2 regions of the Paenibacillus sp. 4624 genome follow, and region 2 is predicted to be linked to the other one. Evidence: predicted binding sites of a transcription regulator. Region 2 holds the regulator's gene; the other holds the start of a gene.
What was found. Region 2 encodes CtsR, which represses protease genes until heat stress. Its sites were predicted from a motif close to ATGGTCAATAAAGGTCAAACA; they were not measured.
Positions count from the first base shown of each region.

Region 1: clpP (ATP-dependent Clp endopeptidase proteolytic subunit ClpP) is a predicted target of CtsR. The motif match lies at 1,883-1,903, and genes of this name have one in related genera.

Region 1 covers NZ_JBNDJR010000012.1:183,340-192,677, forward strand. Annotated here, with positions in the region: gene gap (type I glyceraldehyde-3-phosphate dehydrogenase) at 1-88, opposite strand, end outside; gene ABIE27_RS25005 (sugar-binding transcriptional regulator) at 215-1,240, opposite strand; tRNA gene ABIE27_RS25010 (tRNA-Arg) at 1,740-1,814, shown strand; gene clpP (ATP-dependent Clp endopeptidase proteolytic subunit ClpP) at 1,995-2,591, shown strand; gene ABIE27_RS25020 (stalk domain-containing protein) at 2,843-3,940, opposite strand; gene ABIE27_RS25025 (SIMPL domain-containing protein) at 4,310-5,065, opposite strand; gene ABIE27_RS25030 (HPr family phosphocarrier protein) at 5,241-5,510, opposite strand; gene whiA (DNA-binding protein WhiA) at 5,730-6,668, opposite strand; gene ABIE27_RS25040 (gluconeogenesis factor YvcK family protein) at 6,675-7,661, opposite strand; gene rapZ (RNase adapter RapZ) at 7,675-8,574, opposite strand; gene ABIE27_RS25050 (ROK family glucokinase) at 8,627-9,338, opposite strand, start outside.
Region 2 covers NZ_JBNDJR010000021.1:252-9,589, forward strand. Annotated here, with positions in the region: gene ABIE27_RS29015 (GNAT family N-acetyltransferase) at 1-1,175, shown strand, start outside; gene ABIE27_RS29020 (CtsR family transcriptional regulator) at 1,677-2,138, shown strand; gene ABIE27_RS29025 (UvrB/UvrC motif-containing protein) at 2,170-2,688, shown strand; gene ABIE27_RS29030 (protein arginine kinase) at 2,717-3,787, shown strand; gene ABIE27_RS29035 (ATP-dependent Clp protease ATP-binding subunit) at 3,983-6,445, shown strand; gene radA (DNA repair protein RadA) at 6,733-8,100, shown strand; gene disA (DNA integrity scanning diadenylate cyclase DisA) at 8,114-9,190, shown strand; gene pssA (CDP-diacylglycerol--serine O-phosphatidyltransferase) at 9,232-9,338, shown strand, end outside.

The sequences.
Region 1 (9,338 bases), on a different contig from region 2:
CTACAACTTCAATGCCCTCTACATTTTGAATACGGCGGAATGCCAAACGACCGATACGTCCAAAACCGTTAATACCTACTTTAATCATGAGTAAGTTCCTCCCAAGTTTTGATTAGTTTTTTATGAAACTATATATTCAAGACAGACGGTGAAGTCCGTCAAGACAACAAGAGTTATGTTCAAAAATAAAACCATTTCATCTCTGGTAACGATGTTATTCCATTTCTGCAACGATGACTTCGGCCGCAGCCTCATCAATAATCAGAATATCCTCCTGCCCGAACCGCAGTACGGAATGGATGGCCGCTGCTTTGCTCTTACCACCTGCAATACCGATAACTACATCCGTGCGTTCAATATCCTGAAGTCGCATACCCAGTGTAAGCATGGTATGTACCACCTCACCCTGACCATTGAAGTAATACCCGAAGGACTCTGATACCGCTCCCTGCTCCTGAAGTTCATCGATGATCTCCGGTGCAAGCTTGCGTCTCTTCGCCATCTCCACAGCATCACCAATGCCATGAATGACGATGCGTGATTGCCTGATCAGCTGTAAAATCTCTTGAACACCCGGGTCCTGGATCAGCGATTCATAGGCATGGTCACTAAGCAAATCCGGTACATGCAGGAGTTTGTACTGAGCCCCTGTCCGTTTTGCCATTGTAGATGCAATCGTATTCGCCTGAATTTCCAGGCTCTCTCCCAATCCGCCGCGTGCCGGTACAAACCAGACACCCTTCATCGAAGTTGGTGGTGTGAGTTGCTCTGCGACTTCGGCCGTTGTTGATCCGCCTGTTACAGCGACAACGTCGTTGTCATTCATGATACTGCTGAGAGCCTTCGCTCCAGCTCTTCCAAGTTCCCTTTTGGCGTAAGGAGATACATCCGAATCGCCGGGAACTACAACTACCTTTTGCAGACCGTAGGCTTGCTTGATTCGTTCTTCCAGCTCGGATAATCCAAACAGCTCTTTCGCGACAGGCTCTAACTGCTGCAGCAGATTGTAACCCGCCTCGCTGATCTTCATCCCTGCACTGTCAATTTCGATAAGTCCCTGAGCCTTTAACAGATCGGTCTCAGCTCTCAGAACCCGCTCGGTCATCTGCATGGAATTGGCTAACGTTCTCCGTCCAATCACATCCGATAACATGATCTGGTGCAGAATCGTATAGCGTTTCTTCAAGACATCCATGAGATCGGGCAGAAGCTGCTTTTGCACTTCCAAGATCGTTCGCATGCTTTCCACTCCCGCAAGCTTTATGTTCCAAGCTTTCTGCATGGCCTTAAAATGTCCCGGGTTAACTTTTTAAGTCCCACGTTTATTCTACCTAAAACTGACGCGAGATGCAAGTGTTTCGATTGCTTATTTCGACAGGTTTACGGGCGTTTGTACGCGCCTATTTTCACAACCTCTATACGTTAAGATACGAAGGTGAGGATCTCACACCATATATAGAAGAAATCCGCAAATAGTATCTATATCTTGCTGTGTTTCATTTTCAGATGGCATGTCCAAAACTTCTTATAGCATGTACTGAAATACAAGCTTTATCCATTCTTCTTCATCATGATCATTTCCGAAGCAATTCAAACCACCTTGCGGAAAGCTCGAACCATTCATGGAAGGCAACGTGAATCCATCAGCCCTAAGCCACATGGGTACCATGTTGTCCCAAAGCAACTGCTTGCAATTCACCAGTGCATAAGCTATAATCATTATTGCTGTCACATAATATGCGCCCGTGGTCCAATGGATATGACGTAGGCCTCCGAAGCCTGAGATCCAAGTTCGATTCTTGGCGGGCGCGCCATTTCATTTTTAACAGTTCATAATGCATTTAACCAACGAAACCGGAAAGGTTTCTTTTTTTTCAAACTTAGTTTGACTTTCTTTGACTTTTTGTTTGAGATTGTTTATGATGTGGTTAATACGGTAACAGTTTAAGTATAAACACCCATTTAACATTTACATTTCCGAGGAGGTTTTTCACGTGAGTTATATTCCAATGGTCGTTGAACAGAGCAACCGGGGTGAACGCGCCTATGATATTTATTCCAGATTGCTGAAGGATCGTATCATTTTCCTTGGCAGCGACGTGAATGACGTTGTCGCGAATGCCATCATGGCACAGATGTTGTTCCTGGCAGCGGAAGATCCGGAGAAAGACATTCACCTATACATCAACAGCCCAGGCGGATCTATCACAGCGGGTATGGCGATCTACGATACAATGCAATTCATCAAACCGGATGTATCTACCATCTGTGTAGGTATGGCGGCTTCTATGGGTGCATTCTTGCTGAATGCCGGCGCTAAAGGTAAACGTTTTGCGTTGCCGAACAGTGAAATCATGATTCACCAACCACTTGGTGGTGCACAAGGTCAAGCGTCGGACATCGAAATCCGCGCACGCCGCATTCTGAAAATGCGTGACACGCTGAACCGCATCATCTCCGAGCGCACAGGTCAACCCCTGGAGCGTATCGAAAAAGATACAGATCGTGACTACTTCATGAGTGCTGCTGAAGCAGCCGATTACGGTATCATCGATAAAGTAATCCAAAACGTAGGTTCCCAAGGCATCTAAGCTTTAGTTGCCTGGAGACAACGAGAATAAGCACAGGGCAGGCATCACCTGAATATAGGTGAGCACGCCCTGCGCTTTTTATTTGCAAACAGGCAATATCACCACTGGGTAGTGGGGTGTATTGCCTGCATAAACCAGAAGCCCCCGTCATCTTTGCTTTGACGGAGGCTTCTGGTTTATTATTTTTCACGAATGAACGGTATAAGTGCTCTTGACTTTAATTTTGTTGATTTCATCTAGCTTAAGACAACTTACTTCTCAGAAGCTACGTTGCTGAATGGTGCACTACCTTTAGGCAAAATATCCTTGTATGCGAACTTGAATTCAGGGAAGCCCTCCGCATACGCTGTGTACTCATACAACTGGAAGAATACTACTGCACCTGCTCGCGTCACGTAGAAATCCTGATCTTTGTTCAGGCCTTTGTAGCCGCTCAGGTATCCCGTGTTCGCTTTCAGCTGCTCTCCAACCTTTTTGCTGATTGTTTCGCGCATGGATTTGCTGTTTGCAAGCACATCATCCAATGTTAGCTCTTTACCTGTATCCAGTGCGAACGTGTGACCTGTACGGTAAGTCATACCGTGGGCACCTGCATAGTCCTCATAACGTTGAGTGATCAGACCCAGTACGCCGTTCTCATTGTAAGTCACTACATACGAAGCTTCGAACGCATAAGGGCGTTTTGCCGTTGCTCCACCGAATTCAGACGTTTGTTTTTTGAAAGCAGCAACAGCCGTGTCCACTTCATCTTTGAGCACTTTGTTAATCGCGGCTTCTGCCTCTTTGCTCGCTAGTCCGCTCACTTGAGGATACTGCACATCCACCTCAGCATTTTTAACGGTCACGTTCGCTTTTGTCGATTTCACCTGTACGTTATTTTGTTTTACTTTACTCAGGGTTAGTGTTTTGGTTTTAGCATCCCAGCTACCCTGTACACCCAAATAATCTCTCATTGCGGAGAACGGAATATACAAACGGCCCTGGATCAATTTGGCTTCCACCTGAGGATAAAAACCATTAATATACACGTTTGGCTGTCCATCCATCAAACTAACGGTCATCGCATTGCTCGCTGCTGTTACGGTATACGACTTCGTTTTTGCATCATATTTCAATGTACCGCCCGCTACATCCTTGACCGCTGTCAGCGACACCCATGTAGATCCACCTTGAAGCAGCCCTTTTTGCGTTAGCGTTTTACCGCCTGCTTTTAACGTGACTTCAGCCGGTGCAGTTACTTTGGAAGATACGGATGCAGCTTGAACCGATTGATCCATCCACGCTGTGCTCCCCCCCATAATTACACCTGCTGCCAATAGTGCACTCGTCCACTTTTTCCATGTTTTCATCTATAAAACTCCTCTCTAAAATTCCATCAGGTTTATCGCGTATGTAAATATATATTAGATTTCATAGGGCCATACGCTTGCCTCTTTATTATAATTAACCCTTTTTCGGAAAGGTTTACAGCTCCAGTTACAATGTTGATGAAAATCGTACGATTTTAATCGCAGAAAATGAACGTTTTGTCACGAACAATGCTACAAAAACGACATGATTCGATTATCTCTTAGACAGGTAACACAACTATTTTCTGGCCCTTGCTTCCTCAAAGCCGGTTTGTGCAACAAAAAAACACTGCCTGATAAGACAGTGTTTTGTCATAATTTTAGATTCTTAATATTTAATCATTTTAGCTCACAATCAAGCAAGAATCCCTACTTCATTTCATATGTGATATTCAGAACGGTGCTCACTTTAACCTGACCAGCTTCGATCTGAGTACCTGCATCTGATTCACTCTTCGCTTGGGACATGAGCGACTCGGATGCATAGAACACAGGCACATTCGCATCTGGTTGACTTACCGAAAGAACCGTACCCAGCTGACGTTTAACCGCTTTAGCGATCGCTCCTGCTTTCACATCTGCATTAGCTACTGCCTTAGCAATCACATCAGATTCGTATTTCTCCGGATTCTCTACCGTAAAGCGTACATTTTCAATATTATTGGCTCCCGCCTGGGATGCGGCATCCAGCAGTTCACCAATCTTCTCCATATCACGATATGTTACTGTCAACGTGTGATGTGCTGTGTAACCTTTAATTTTCTGACCATCTTTTTCACTGTACGTGTAGTTTGGCTGCACGTAGAATTGACTGGTTTGAATATCATCTGCACTGATCTTCCATGTGTTTTTCAGCAGATTAGTAACCTTTTGAATCTTGGCTGCATTTGCCTTCTGAGCCGATGCCGCAGTATCAGCAGTACTGTTTACACCGATGGACAGATAGGCGATATCCGGCTTCACCTGAATCTCACCTTTACCTACGACATTGATTACATTTTGCTGTACGCCCTGAACTTCGGCAGCATAGGCATAGTTTCCTGGAGCAACATAAGCTGTTCCTCCGACCAGCAACGAACTTGCCACCAGCACTGCACCAAACGGTTTCATCCATTGTTTACCCATTACGAATAACCTCCTCATATGTTAACTTCTCAAACTTGAAGCGATTTGATACCTTAACAGACGGGACAAATTCCATAATGTTGCACTTGACGGCTCCGTTTATATGCAAATTTATATAAAATGCAAAAAAGCCCCTTGCGGGACTTCTTCAATTATTGAATTTAGTTCATCACACTTATTGGTTCTCAAGCTCTTCCTTGCTCACCAGGCTAACTAAAGCGTTTACAGCCTGATCGGCATCCGCGCCCTCTGCACTAATATGGATTTCCGTACCTGTGCTGATTGCAAGGCTCATGATCCCCATGATACTTTTAGCATTAACTTTTTTATCGTCCTTCTCGACGAACACTTCAGATGAGTACTTATTCGCTTCCTGAACGAACAGTGCCGCAGGTCTGGCATGGAGACCCGTTTTCAAACGGACAACTACCGGGTGCTTTGTCATAGAAACTTACCCCCTATTATGAAATCTGGACATTAAATACACAATTATATTTATACAACATTATACCATTAACCCGTGCAGGACACTAGAAGAAAAAACATGGCCCTCGGACTTAGACAGAAAGCTGACGCCGAGGTATCTTCTTCACCTACAGGATTAATCTACAACGACCTGTTAAGGTCATAACAAATCTTAAACCTAATTGATTCATTTCAACCTTTAACTATAACGTTCCGCGCGCACTTTCTCAGCAAGCTCATCAATCTTCCGAAGGCGATGGTTCACGCCTGATTTGCTCACCGTACCTTTTAGCAGTTCGCCAACTTCCTTCAGATTGATATCAGGATGGGCAAGCCTTACCTCGGCTACTTCACGCAGCTTATCTGGAAGAGATTCCAGACCTACTTCCTTTTGCAGTAAACGGATATTGTCGATTTGTCTGACCGCTGCTCCAATCGTTTTGTTCAGATTGGCTGTCTCACAATTAACGATCCGATTCACCGAGTTACGCATGTCCCGCATAATTCGCACGTCTTCAAACTTGAACAAGGCCTGGTGAGCACCAATGATGCTAAGCAACTCAATGATTTTCTCGCCTTCCTTAATGTATAGGATGAATCCTTTTTTCCTTTCTATACACCGGGCATTGAGATGAAATTCATTGGCCAGATCCACCAGCGCCTGACAATGCTCTTCATACATGGACGCAATCTCCAGATGATATGAGGAGCCCTCCGGGTTATTCACTGAGCCACCTGCCAAAAACGCACCGCGAAGATATGCCCGCTTACAACAGTTCTTCTCCAGCAACCCTTCGTTAATACCAGGCGTAAACAGAAATCCTTCGGAGACGATGTGCAGCTCCTTTAGAATCTCCTGAACCATAGACGGAACACGAACAATATACACATTGTTCTTCTTCAGCCGCATTTTTTTGCGAACCAACAATTCCGTATGCACTTGAAAATGCTTTTTAAGCAGAGAGTATGCCCTTCTTGCGATCGCAGCATTCTCTGTCGAAATATCCAAGATGACTTTTTTATTCGATAGCTGCACTGCACCAAGCATACGGATGAGGGCTGAAAGTTCCGCCTGTTCGCAGCACGCTTCACTTTCAATCATCGTTAACTCTTTTTTAGTCTGTGCTGCAAATGACATGGGACTTCACCTCTTCCGTAACATCCAATTTTGAACCAGTTGGTAAATATGATGGCTGAGCTTATCGGCATCATGGCGCAGATAGGTTTTGAACAAAACCAGTGTATCTGCGACAACTTGATAACCTGAACTTTTAAGCACATTCATATCAAGAACAACCGGTTTTGCTCCTTTTTCCGCATACTTATTCTGCACTTGTAGCGGAATATCACCGTTGTTCACGATCACGTAGTCAAAGAGCTGGTGACCAATATGCTCCTGCACCGCTTTAAGGTGATCGCTCACTGTATAATTATCGGTCTCGCCTGGCTGTGTCATCACGTTACAGATAAACATCTTCACCGCATCCGTTTCAACAACAGCCTCAGCCAGCTTAGGCACAAGCAGATTAGGAAGGATACTCGTATACAGACTACCCGGACCAATCAGAATCGCATCTGCTTGACGTATAGCCTCCACGGCTTCTGGCAACGGCTCCACGTGATCCGGTTCAAGGAAGACACGTTTAATACGCCCGCCTGCCTCAGGAATTTTGGACTCGCCTGAAATAATCGATCCATCCTCCATCTCAGCGTGTAACACAACAGCTTGGCCCGCTGCCGGAAGTACCTGACCCCTAACGGCAAACACGCGGCTAAGCTCCCGCACAGCGGTCACAAAGTCGCCTGATATATCGGTCATTGCAGCCAATATCAAATTGCCTAGGCTGTGGCCTGCAAGCCCCGCGCCTGTGTTGAAACGATATTTTAACATGTCCGAAAGCAGTGGTTCAACATCTGCCAGCGCGGTGAGCACGTTACGAATGTCGCCTGGAGGCGGCATTTGTAACTCACTGCGCAAGATCCCTGAACTTCCACCGTCATCAGCAACCGTAACAATTGCCGTGATATCCATCGGTTTTTCTTTTAAACCGCGTAACATCACGGATAATCCGGTTCCACCGCCCATAACAACGATTCTCGGACGTTCTCTCCGTGGTCCGGCCTCTTTCATCCCTTCACCCTCTTCAATGACGGTCCCGGTCAGCGTCGCGATGGCTTACGGTAACAGCTTCAGTCTCACTGCTTCCCAGCATTTTGCCCAAATATTCCGATATTGCTACCGAACGATGCTTGCCTCCGGTACAGCCGATTCCAATAATAACCTGGCTTTTGCCTTCCTTCCGGTATTGCGGAATCAGAAAATGCAGCATATCCAGCAGCTTGGTCAGAAACGCTTGCGTTTCAGGCCATTTCATAACATATTCGTACACTTCACTATTTTGTCCTGTATTCGGACGCAAATGATCAATATAATGTGGATTTGGTAAAAAACGAACATCAAATACGAGATCCGCATCAATCGGAATACCGTATTTAAATCCGAAGGACGTTATATTCACAGACAACATCTGGCTCTCCAAATGAGAGAAACGCGAGATAATGCGCTCCTTCAATTGAGCAGGCTTCATGGTGCTGGTATTGAGCACCTGAGTTGCTGAATTTTTAAGCTCCTCCAGCATCTTGCGCTCCAGCTTAATGCCATCCAGCGGCATACCTTCTGGTGCTAACGGATGTCTGCGTCTGCTCTCTTTGTATCGTTGAACCAGAACCGAATCGGTTGCATCCAAAAAAAGAATTTCGCAGTGAATCGTAAAATGATCCTTGATATAATTTAAAGACTCGGACAATGCTGTGAAAAATTCACGTCCCCGAAGATCGATGACCAGGGCTACCTTGCCGATCTTGCCATTCGACTGTTCAATCAACTCCGCGAATTTAGGAATTAGAACAGGCGGTAAATTATCTACGCAGAAAAACCCTAGATCTTCCAGGCTCTGCACAGCTATCGTTTTACCCGCTCCGGACATGCCCGTAATGATAATGAGCGTGGCGCCTGTGCCTGGTGAGCCTTCACCGTCAAGCATAAATGTCCCCTCCTTATCATATTGCTGTCGGATATATCGTGTTACAAAGTTACTACGAACGTAAGAGGAGACCTGCCGCGCCTACGATACCTGCATCATTACCCAGCGTAGCTTCCAAAATCTGAACACCTTGTTGCAGCGGTTCTGGAGTCAGTTGAGCAAACACAGTTCGAATCTCATCAAACAAGAAGTCGCCTGCCTTGGATACACCACCGCCAACAATGAATAATTCCGGGTTCAGTACAGCCGCTACGGTTGCCATGGATTTGCCCAAATAATAAGCCGCACGGTTTACAATGCGCAATGCCACTTCATCGCCCGCTTTAGCCGCATCAAATACTTCCTTGGCAGCGATTTTGTCTACCAAAGCAAGGGACGTATGATCACCACGCTCTACAGCATCCTTCGCCATACGAATGATGCCTGTTGCAGATGATACCGTCTCTACACATCCCATTTTACCACAACCACACTTGATCGCTTCCAGATCAGGCACAACACTGATGTGACCCAGTTCCCCTGCCATACCGGAAAACCCTTGATAGATTTTACCGTTCAGGATGAGACCGCCGCCAACGCCTGTACCGAGTGTGAAGCATACGCAATTGTCTACACCCTTGCCGGCTCCAGCCCAAGCTTCACCCAGAGCAGCAACGTTCGCATCATTATCTATTTTGACGGGCTTGCCCAGACGCTCTTCCAGAACCGAACGAATGGCTACATTCCGAAATCCGATGTTAGGAGCATGAACAATAATCCCCTCG
Region 2 (9,338 bases):
GCAAATTAACGATCGACGATTATGAGGCGTGTATGGCGCTTTCCGAGTATGCATTTCAATTTAAATTAACAGAGGATCAGTTGGAGAAGCGTCGCCGGGATTTTGCTAGGCATAATGTATTGGGTGTTTATGCGGACGGTCAGGTTGGAGCCAAACTTCAGATTATTCCTTTTCAGACGTATATCCACGGAAGGTCTTTTGAAATGGGTGGAATTGCAGGTGTAGCCACTTGGCCGGAGTACAGACGTAAGGGATGGGTAGCAGGGTTGCTGAAATACGCACTAGAAGAAATGAATCGGAATAAACAAAGTGTATCTTTCCTGCATCCGTTTTCGTTTTCCTTTTATCGAAAGTATGGCTGGGAAACCTATGTTGAATATAAGAAATACAGATTGTCTACAGCAGAGCTGCCGGCCAAGCAGCTGACACCAGGCACGATCAAACGTGGAAATGCTGAGCTTGTCGAATTGAAGCAGGTGTATGATGCTTATGCATCGCGCTATAATGGGACTATGAATCGTGATGATACGTGGTGGGAACATTCAGTTTATGTCAAAAAAGGTAGCCAGCGAGCTGTTTACTATGATGAAGCAGGAGCACCGCAAGGTTATATATTCTACGAAGTCAAGGAAAGTAAATTCACCATTGGAGAAATGATTCATCTGAATGAAGAAGCGAGACAAGGGCTGTGGACGTTCATTGCCAATCACGATTCCATGATTGATGAAGTAACTTTACAAGCACCTGCAAGTGACTTGCTTTCATTTCAACTGGACAATCCACGAATTGGGCAAGAGGTAGTGCCTTACTTTATGGCAAGAATTGTGAGCGTGGAGCAGTTTATTTCGCAGTACCCTTTTGCAAGTCAGGACTCACCCTTACAGATTTGGCTTGAAGTTGAAGATTCACACGCTCCATGGAACGAAGGCGTATGGGAATTAAACGTGGCTATGAACGGAACCGCTTCAATATGGAAAAAGGCTAAATCCGATGATGAGGGTTCGCTGAATCAGCCGATTCGTCTTAGTATTCAATCCCTCTCAGCCGTGTTAATGGGTTATCGCAGACCGGCAGAGTTGGCACAGATCGGTAGAATGGAAGGGCCGGTGAGCGCAATCCAAGCGCTGGAAAAGGCAGTTCCGGAGCGTGAAACCTACTTGCTTGATTTCTTTTGAGCAACAGTCCATATCGAAAACGACTTCATTCGAACAGATACGAAGCGTAATTGGAAGCAATCAGAACTTCTCCCGATGTCCGGGAGAGGTTTTTTTGTGTCAGGCGAATATTTCGTGTAAAATCGTAAAAAATGAATAGTGCCCCCACTTGGCAAAACAGTAAAATATGCTATAATGTATATAAAGTCAAAGAAAGTCAAAGTCAACTCAAGGTTAAATCCGCATGATTCTAATTTTGAATATGTGCTATTTATTTTTACCTGCGATATGATTTTAAGCTTTCTTACTGCTCTCTGATGAAAAGGACCGTAAGTTGGAACATGTCATTGGAAGATCAAGGGGATATTCAAGGACCTTCGTGCTTCCTTTGTTCCCCTGTTTAACACTTAAGATAGCAAGATTCGCTGTTTCTCTGAGTGGTTAAATGGGTGGAGAAGGTGTACTCTGTGGGGGCGTGTGGTCCTTATTGACTTAACGTTTCAGACAGTGGAGGATGATTGGATGCGTAATATCTCTGATATTATTGAACGATATCTGAAGGGTATTTTGCATGAAAGTCCCGAAGGAATGATTGAAATTCAGCGTAATGATCTGGCAGATCAGTTTTCATGTGTACCTTCCCAGATCAATTATGTCATCAGCACTCGTTTCACTCTTGAAAAAGGGTATCTCGTCGAGAGTAAACGTGGGGGTGGTGGGTATGTTCGTATACAACGCATTGAATTACCTGCCCAATCCGCCCTGCACAACCATCTGCATCACAGTATTGGTGACGAGATTGGACAGACTGCTGCGGAAGGCTTGATTTATCAACTGGAAGAAGCGCGTTTCTTAAGTAAGCGGGAAGCCGGGTTGATGCGTGCGGCTGTGTCGAGAGAGGTTCTTATGGTCAAACTTCCTTACCGGGATCAAATTCGTGCCAGAATGTTGAAGGCAATGCTAATATCTTTGCTCGGTAAATGAAAACTATCGGGATCAAAGGAGGTACATCTATATGCTGTGCCAAGAATGTAATAAACGTCCGGCTACACTTCATTTCACTAAAATTGTAAATGGAGAGAAGACGGAATTCCATATTTGTGAATCATGCGCCCGTGAGAAGGGGGAGATGATTCCTGGAACAGCAGGAGGATTTTCCATTCACAACCTGCTATCAGGAATACTTGATTTTGATCCGGCAGGCAAAAGTTCAGGTGCTGCTCCTGCTAAAACGCTACAATGTGAAGAATGTGGCATGACGTATGCCCAGTTCAGCAAAGTTGGCCGTTTTGGCTGTAGCTCCTGTTATAAATACTTTGACAGCCGTCTGGACCCTTTGTTCAAGCGAGTGCATGGTAGTACATCGCATGTAGGTAAAGTTCCTGCCAGAGCAGGCGGGCGTATTAAGGTGAAACGGCAAATTGCCGATCTGAAGCAAAATCTGCAGCAGAGCATTGCTCAAGAAGAGTTCGAAGAGGCCGCTCAGATTCGTGACCAGATTCGGGAACTTGAAAAAGAAATAGCTCAAGAGTAAAGTTTGTCATAAGTAGGAGGGAAGCATGATGCCTAATCTGCGTTTTACAGAGAAGGCGCTCAGTGACTGGATGCGCAGTGAAGCTGCCGATTCAGAGATCGTGATCAGCAGCCGTGTCCGGATTGCGCGTAACCTTCAGCATATCCCGTTTCCAATGCTGGCTTCGGATGAGCAATCGGAAGAGGTGCTGAATAAGCTGAGCGAAGTACTTCAGTACGATGACGTACACGCCTTTGGTGATTTTACTACACTCGATCTGATCGATATTGACGAACTCGACAAGCGTGTGCTGGTGGAAAAACATCTGATTAGTCCGAGTCTGGCGAATGAATCGACCAACGGAGCCGTGATCCTTAGTGAGGATGAATCAGTAAGCATTATGATTAATGAGGAGGATCATCTGCGTATCCAGTGCCTCTATCCGGGGTTCCAAGTGAAAGAAGCTTGGGAGAAAGCTTCCGCTATAGATGATGCTTTTGAAGCGCACGTGGATTATGCGTTTGATGATCGAAGAGGGTATCTGACCAGTTGCCCAACGAATGTTGGGACGGGTGTCAGGGCATCTGTTATGATGCACCTTCCCGCATTGGTCATGACACAGCAGATCGGCCGTATTCTCAGTGCCGTGTCCCAAGTGGGATTAACGGTTCGAGGGATTTATGGAGAGGGTAGCGAGGCGATGGGCAACTTGTTCCAGATTTCCAATCAGATTACACTTGGACAGACGGAGCAAGAAGTGATCGATAACCTCCACGGTGTTGTTTTACAGATGATTGGTCATGAGCGTACCGCAAGAGAACGGCTCATTACCGATTCCAGACTGCGTATTACGGATCGAGTGATGCGTTCCTACGGGATTTTGTCCCATGCAGCGATTGTAGACACGAAGGAAGCGGCGCAACGTTTGTCGGATGTGCGGCTTGGCTTAGATCTTGGGTTGTTGGAAGGATTATCGATTCCAGTGATGAATGAGTTGAATGTGATGACTCAGCCAGGATTTTTACAAAAAACGTTTGGGGATATGCGTACGGATGAGCGTGACATCTACCGTGCTCAGTTAATTCGTGATACCATCAATGCAACTAAAAGTTCTGGGTAAACCTTCCTTGATCATGACTATGGGTTTCATGCCGCATCTGCGGCTTTTATATAATAAGGTTTCCATCTAGAATGAAGTTACCAATGATTTTATTCGCAGCATGGCTGCAAACAAAAGTGATATGAAGAATACGAAGGGGTATCCGATTCGAATGGAATCCCTCGTTTTATCCAAAACCATGGAGGTGCAGGAGATATGATGTTTGGAAGATTTACGGAACGGGCCCAAAAGGTGCTCGCACTCGCGCAGGAAGAAGCTGTCCGTCTCGGTCACAATAACATCGGTACGGAGCATATTTTGCTCGGCCTCATTCGTGAAGGTGAAGGCATTGCTGCCAAAGCACTGATCGGCCTGGGACTCGGATTGGAAAAAATTCAGGATGAAGTAGAAACGCTGATTGGCCGTGGCCAAGAGCAACCTACGAACATTGCATATACGCCACGTGCGAAAAAAGTAATTGAATTGTCGATGGATGAGGCCCGTAAACTCGGTCACACCTATGTTGGCACAGAACATATTCTTCTCGGATTGATCCGTGAAGGTGAAGGGGTTGCGGCACGTGTGCTCAATAACCTTGGCATCAGCTTGAACAAAGCGCGTCAGCAAGTACTGCAATTGCTTGGTAGCAGTGAAGCTGTTTCCAGCCACAACGGCACACCTGCCAATGTGAGCACACCAACACTGGACAGCCTCGCTCGTGATTTGACGGCCTATGCCAGAGAGAATAACCTTGACCCGGTTATTGGCCGTAGCAAGGAAATTGAGCGTGTTATTCAGGTATTGAGTCGTCGTACCAAAAATAACCCGGTATTGATCGGTGAACCGGGTGTAGGTAAAACAGCAATTGCTGAGGGGCTTGCCCAGAAAATTATTGCAAACGAAATTCCCGAAACATTGCGTGATAAACGTGTAATGACACTGGATATGGGTTCGGTTGTTGCTGGAACCAAATATCGCGGTGAGTTCGAGGATCGATTGAAAAAAATCATGGATGAAATTCGCCAGGCGGGCAACATTGTCCTGTTCATTGATGAGCTGCACACACTGATTGGTGCAGGTGGCGCAGAAGGCGCGATTGATGCATCGAACATTTTGAAACCAGCTCTTGCTCGGGGTGAATTGCAGTGCATCGGTGCAACAACACTGGATGAGTACCGCAAATATATCGAGAAGGATGCTGCGCTAGAGCGTCGTTTCCAACCGATTACAGTAGATCAACCATCACCGGAAGAAGCTATTCAAATTTTGCATGGTCTGCGTGATCGTTACGAAGCGCATCACCGTGTGAAAATTACGGATGAAGCGATTGTGCAAGCCGTCAAATTGTCGGATCGTTATATCACAGATCGTTTCTTGCCGGACAAAGCGATCGACTTGATCGATGAAGCAGGATCAAAAGTAAGATTGAACTCCTATACGATTCCGCCAAACCTGAAACAATTGGAGAGCCGTCTGGAAGATATCCGTAAGGAAAAAGACGCCGCGGTTCAGAGTCAAGAGTTCGAGAAGGCAGCGGCACTGCGTGATACGGAACAAAAAATTCGTGAAGAGCTCGATACAACGAAAAATCAATGGAAAGAAAAGCAAGGCCGTACCGATTCCGAAGTCACTCCAGAGGATATCGCTCAAGTCGTAGCCAACTGGACAGGAATTCCGGTGAACAAGCTGAAAGAAGAAGAGACACAACGTTTGATGACTTTGGAGTCCATTCTTCATGAACGTGTAATCGGTCAGGATGAAGCAGTTAAATCGGTCAGCCGTGCCGTTCGCCGTGCACGTGCAGGACTTAAAGATCCGAAACGTCCGATGGGTTCATTCATCTTCCTTGGTCCAACCGGTGTAGGTAAAACCGAGCTGGCTCGTGCACTCGCTGAAGCGATGTTTGGTGATGAAAATGCCGTAATCCGGATTGATATGTCCGAGTATGGTGAGAAACACTCCACGGCACGACTGGTTGGAGCGCCTCCAGGTTATGTTGGATATGAAGAAGGCGGTCAGTTGACAGAGAAAGTTCGTCGCAAACCGTACTCCGTGGTCCTGTTGGATGAAGTGGAAAAAGCTCACCCAGAAGTATTCAACATTTTGCTGCAAGTGCTTGAGGATGGTCGTCTGACGGATTCCAAAGGCCGTGTTGTTGACTTCCGTAATACACTAATCATCCTGACATCCAACGTGGGTGCAGAAGCGATCAAACGTAATTCCACTCTTGGCTTCACAGCTGTGGTGGATGCAGGAGCAGATTACGATAATATGAAGGGCAAAGTGATGGATGAGCTGAAGAAAAGCTTCCGTCCTGAGTTCTTGAACCGGATCGATGAAATCATCGTATTCCACTCTCTCGAAGAGAAACACATCGCTGAGATTGTAACTCTTATGAGCGAGGATCTACGCAAACGTCTTAATGAATACGAGGTTGATTTTGAACTCACAGATAACGCTAAAGCCTTCTTGGCGAAAGCTGGCTTTGATCCTGCTTACGGTGCACGCCCACTTCGCCGGGCAATCCAGAAGCACATTGAAGATAAATTGTCTGAAGAGTTGCTTACAGGTAATGTGACCAAAGGGGATTCCTTACTCATCGACGAAGAGAATGGTGCATTGTCTGTAACGAAAAAGGAAGCAGTAGTTCCATCCAATGAGGAGATTGAAACGAAATAAATGTGACGTATGTGGCTGAATGAATTCAGGTAGACGCATATGTAGAACTTCCCTGGCTTTGGCCGGGGAGGTTTTTTCGTATGTGCGGGTATATAAAGGGGATGTGTGAAGATTTGATTGAGATGAAGCGATGTTGATGAGGAACATGTGTAAAGTTTGCGATAATCCTTTACGAAAAATCTCAAACAATGGTAAACTTTTAGTAACCCTGTATGTCAGGGCAATGAGTAAATTTTGTCGAATAATGCAAAATGCTGCTAAAATAAAAAATCAATAGGAGTGCTGAAGTGGCCAAAGTAAAAACCAAGTTTCAATGTACGGAATGTGGCTATGAAGCCCCCAAATGGTACGGAAAATGTCCTGGCTGTCAGTCCTGGAATTCGATGATAGAGGAAACTGAAACGGTAGTCAAAACACAAGGGAGAAATTCTCCTCTGTTTGACAGTAAAGATAAACCGCTTCCTATCATAGATATAGATAGCGGTCAGGAGCCGCGTGTACAGACTGGAATTGGGGAACTGAACCGTGTATTGGGCGGCGGCATTGTGCCAGGTTCGCTAGTTCTGGTGGGGGGCGACCCGGGGATTGGAAAATCAACGTTGATGTTACAGACGTCTCATGCGCTGACTCATTCGGGGTTGCGAGTGTTATACGTGTCCGGAGAAGAATCTGTGAAACAAACAAAATTGCGCGCAGACCGCCTCGGTGCACTGTCGCCGGAATTGTATGTGCTGTGTGAAACCAATATGGAACGGGTAGAGGAAGCGGTGGATCAGATCCAGCCGCATTTTCTTGTCATCGACTCCATTCAGACAGTCTATCTGCCCGAAGTTACCAGTGCACCAGGAAGCGTAGCACAGGTAAGGGAATGTACGTCCAGGTTTATGCGGATTGCCAAAGGACGGGGCATTGCAACGGTTCTTGTAGGGCATGTTACCAAAGAAGGTGCCATTGCCGGACCGCGTATGCTGGAGCATATGGTGGACTGTGTGCTTTATTTCGAAGGAGAGCGGCATCATACGTATCGTCTCCTTCGTGCGGTGAAGAACCGTTTCGGTTCCACTAACGAGATTGGCATATTTGAAATGGGGGAAGATGGTCTTCGGGAAGTCGGTAATCCCTCCGAGTTATTTTTATCTGAACGTCCGCTTGGGGTAGCTGGGTCTACCGTTGTGGCGAGTATGGAGGGTACACGGCCATTGCTGGTGGAGTTGCAGGCCTTGATTTCCACGACACACTTCCCTTCTCCTCGGAGGATGGCAACAGGTATCGATCATCATCGGCTAAATTTGATTATAGCGGTTCTTGAAAAACGCATGGGTATGTTCCTGCAGACACAGGATGCCTATCTGAACGTAGCTGGCGGGGTAAGGCTGGATGAGCCCGCGGTCGATCTGGCTGTGGCCGTTAGTATTGCCTCCAGCTTGAGAGATGTGCCAACCAAGCCGGATGATGTCATCTTTGGCGAGATTGGCCTCACCGGTGAAGTTCGTGCCGTATCCAGGGCAGAACAACGTGTGAAAGAAGCCGCGAAGCTGGGCTTCAAACGAGTTATTTTACCAGAAAAAAGCTTAAAGGGCTGGAAACATCCTCGCGGGATACAACTGATCGGTGTGAATACCGTGGCAGATGCACTAGCGGTTGCTTTAGATTAGGGGGCATAACAAGATGAAGGATTCAAGCCAACTGGACAATATGAATGATTTGTTAAGGCTGATCGCACCAGGTACACCTTTCCGCGAAGGTCTGGAAAATGTGCTGCGCGCCAAGACGGGCGCACTGCTTGTTGTAGGATACAGCCCTGAAGTAATGGAAGTAGTGGATGGGGGATTTTCGATTAACTGTGATTTCTCCCCGAACTACCTGTATGAGCTTGCCAAAATGGACGGAGCCATTATTCTGAGTGAGGATTTGAAGCGGATTTTGTATGCCAACACACAACTGATTCCAGACTCATCCATCTCTTCCTCAGAGACGGGCATTCGTCACCGGACCGCAGAGCGAGTGGCAAAACAAACCGGTAAGCTGGTGGTTTCCATCTCACAGCGCCGGAACATTATTACCCTGTACCAGGGAACCCTTCGATATTCGCTTAAGGAAATCGGGGTTATTTTGACCAAAGCCAATCAGGCTATTCAAACGCTCGAGAAGTATAAAGCCGTCTTGAAACAATCTCTTACGAATCTGAGTGCTTCCGAATTTGAGGAACTCGTTACGATTCCCGAGGTGGTTAACGTTATTCAGCGTACTGAAATGGTGCTGCGGATCAAAACCGAGATTGAACGATACATCGATGAGCTAGGTAATGAAGGAAGGCTCATTTCGATGCAAATGGAAGAACTCGTGGGTACTACAGAGGAAGAAGCGTGGTTGCTGTATAAAGACTATGCTCGTGATGACAGTGATGACAAGATTCGTGAAATTATCTTGGGCTTAAAAAGGTTGTCGGACGATGAATTGCTTGATGCACATCATATTGTACGATTGCTTGGTTACCCTTCATCTGCGGCAACTTCTGAAGATTCGGTTGCCCCACGCGGATATCGGGTATTAAATAAGATCCCTCGTCTGCCTAATGTGATTATTCATAACCTGGTGGATCAGTTTGAGCAATTACCTCATGTCATCATGGCAACGATTGAAGAACTCGATGAAGTGGACGGTATTGGTGAGGTTCGTGCCCGTACCATCAAGGAAGGTCTCAAACGTCTGCAAGAGCAGATGTTTATTGACAGACAGATGTAGAGATCGTTTATAACGGCTTTTAATGGATGAGGTGAAACAACATGTTAACCAGATTCATTCCAAATCTTTTTACCTTAGGTAATCTGTTTCTGGGTATGCTGGCCATTTTGCTGGCGATTAACGGAAAGTACAGCTCGGCCGCGATTAT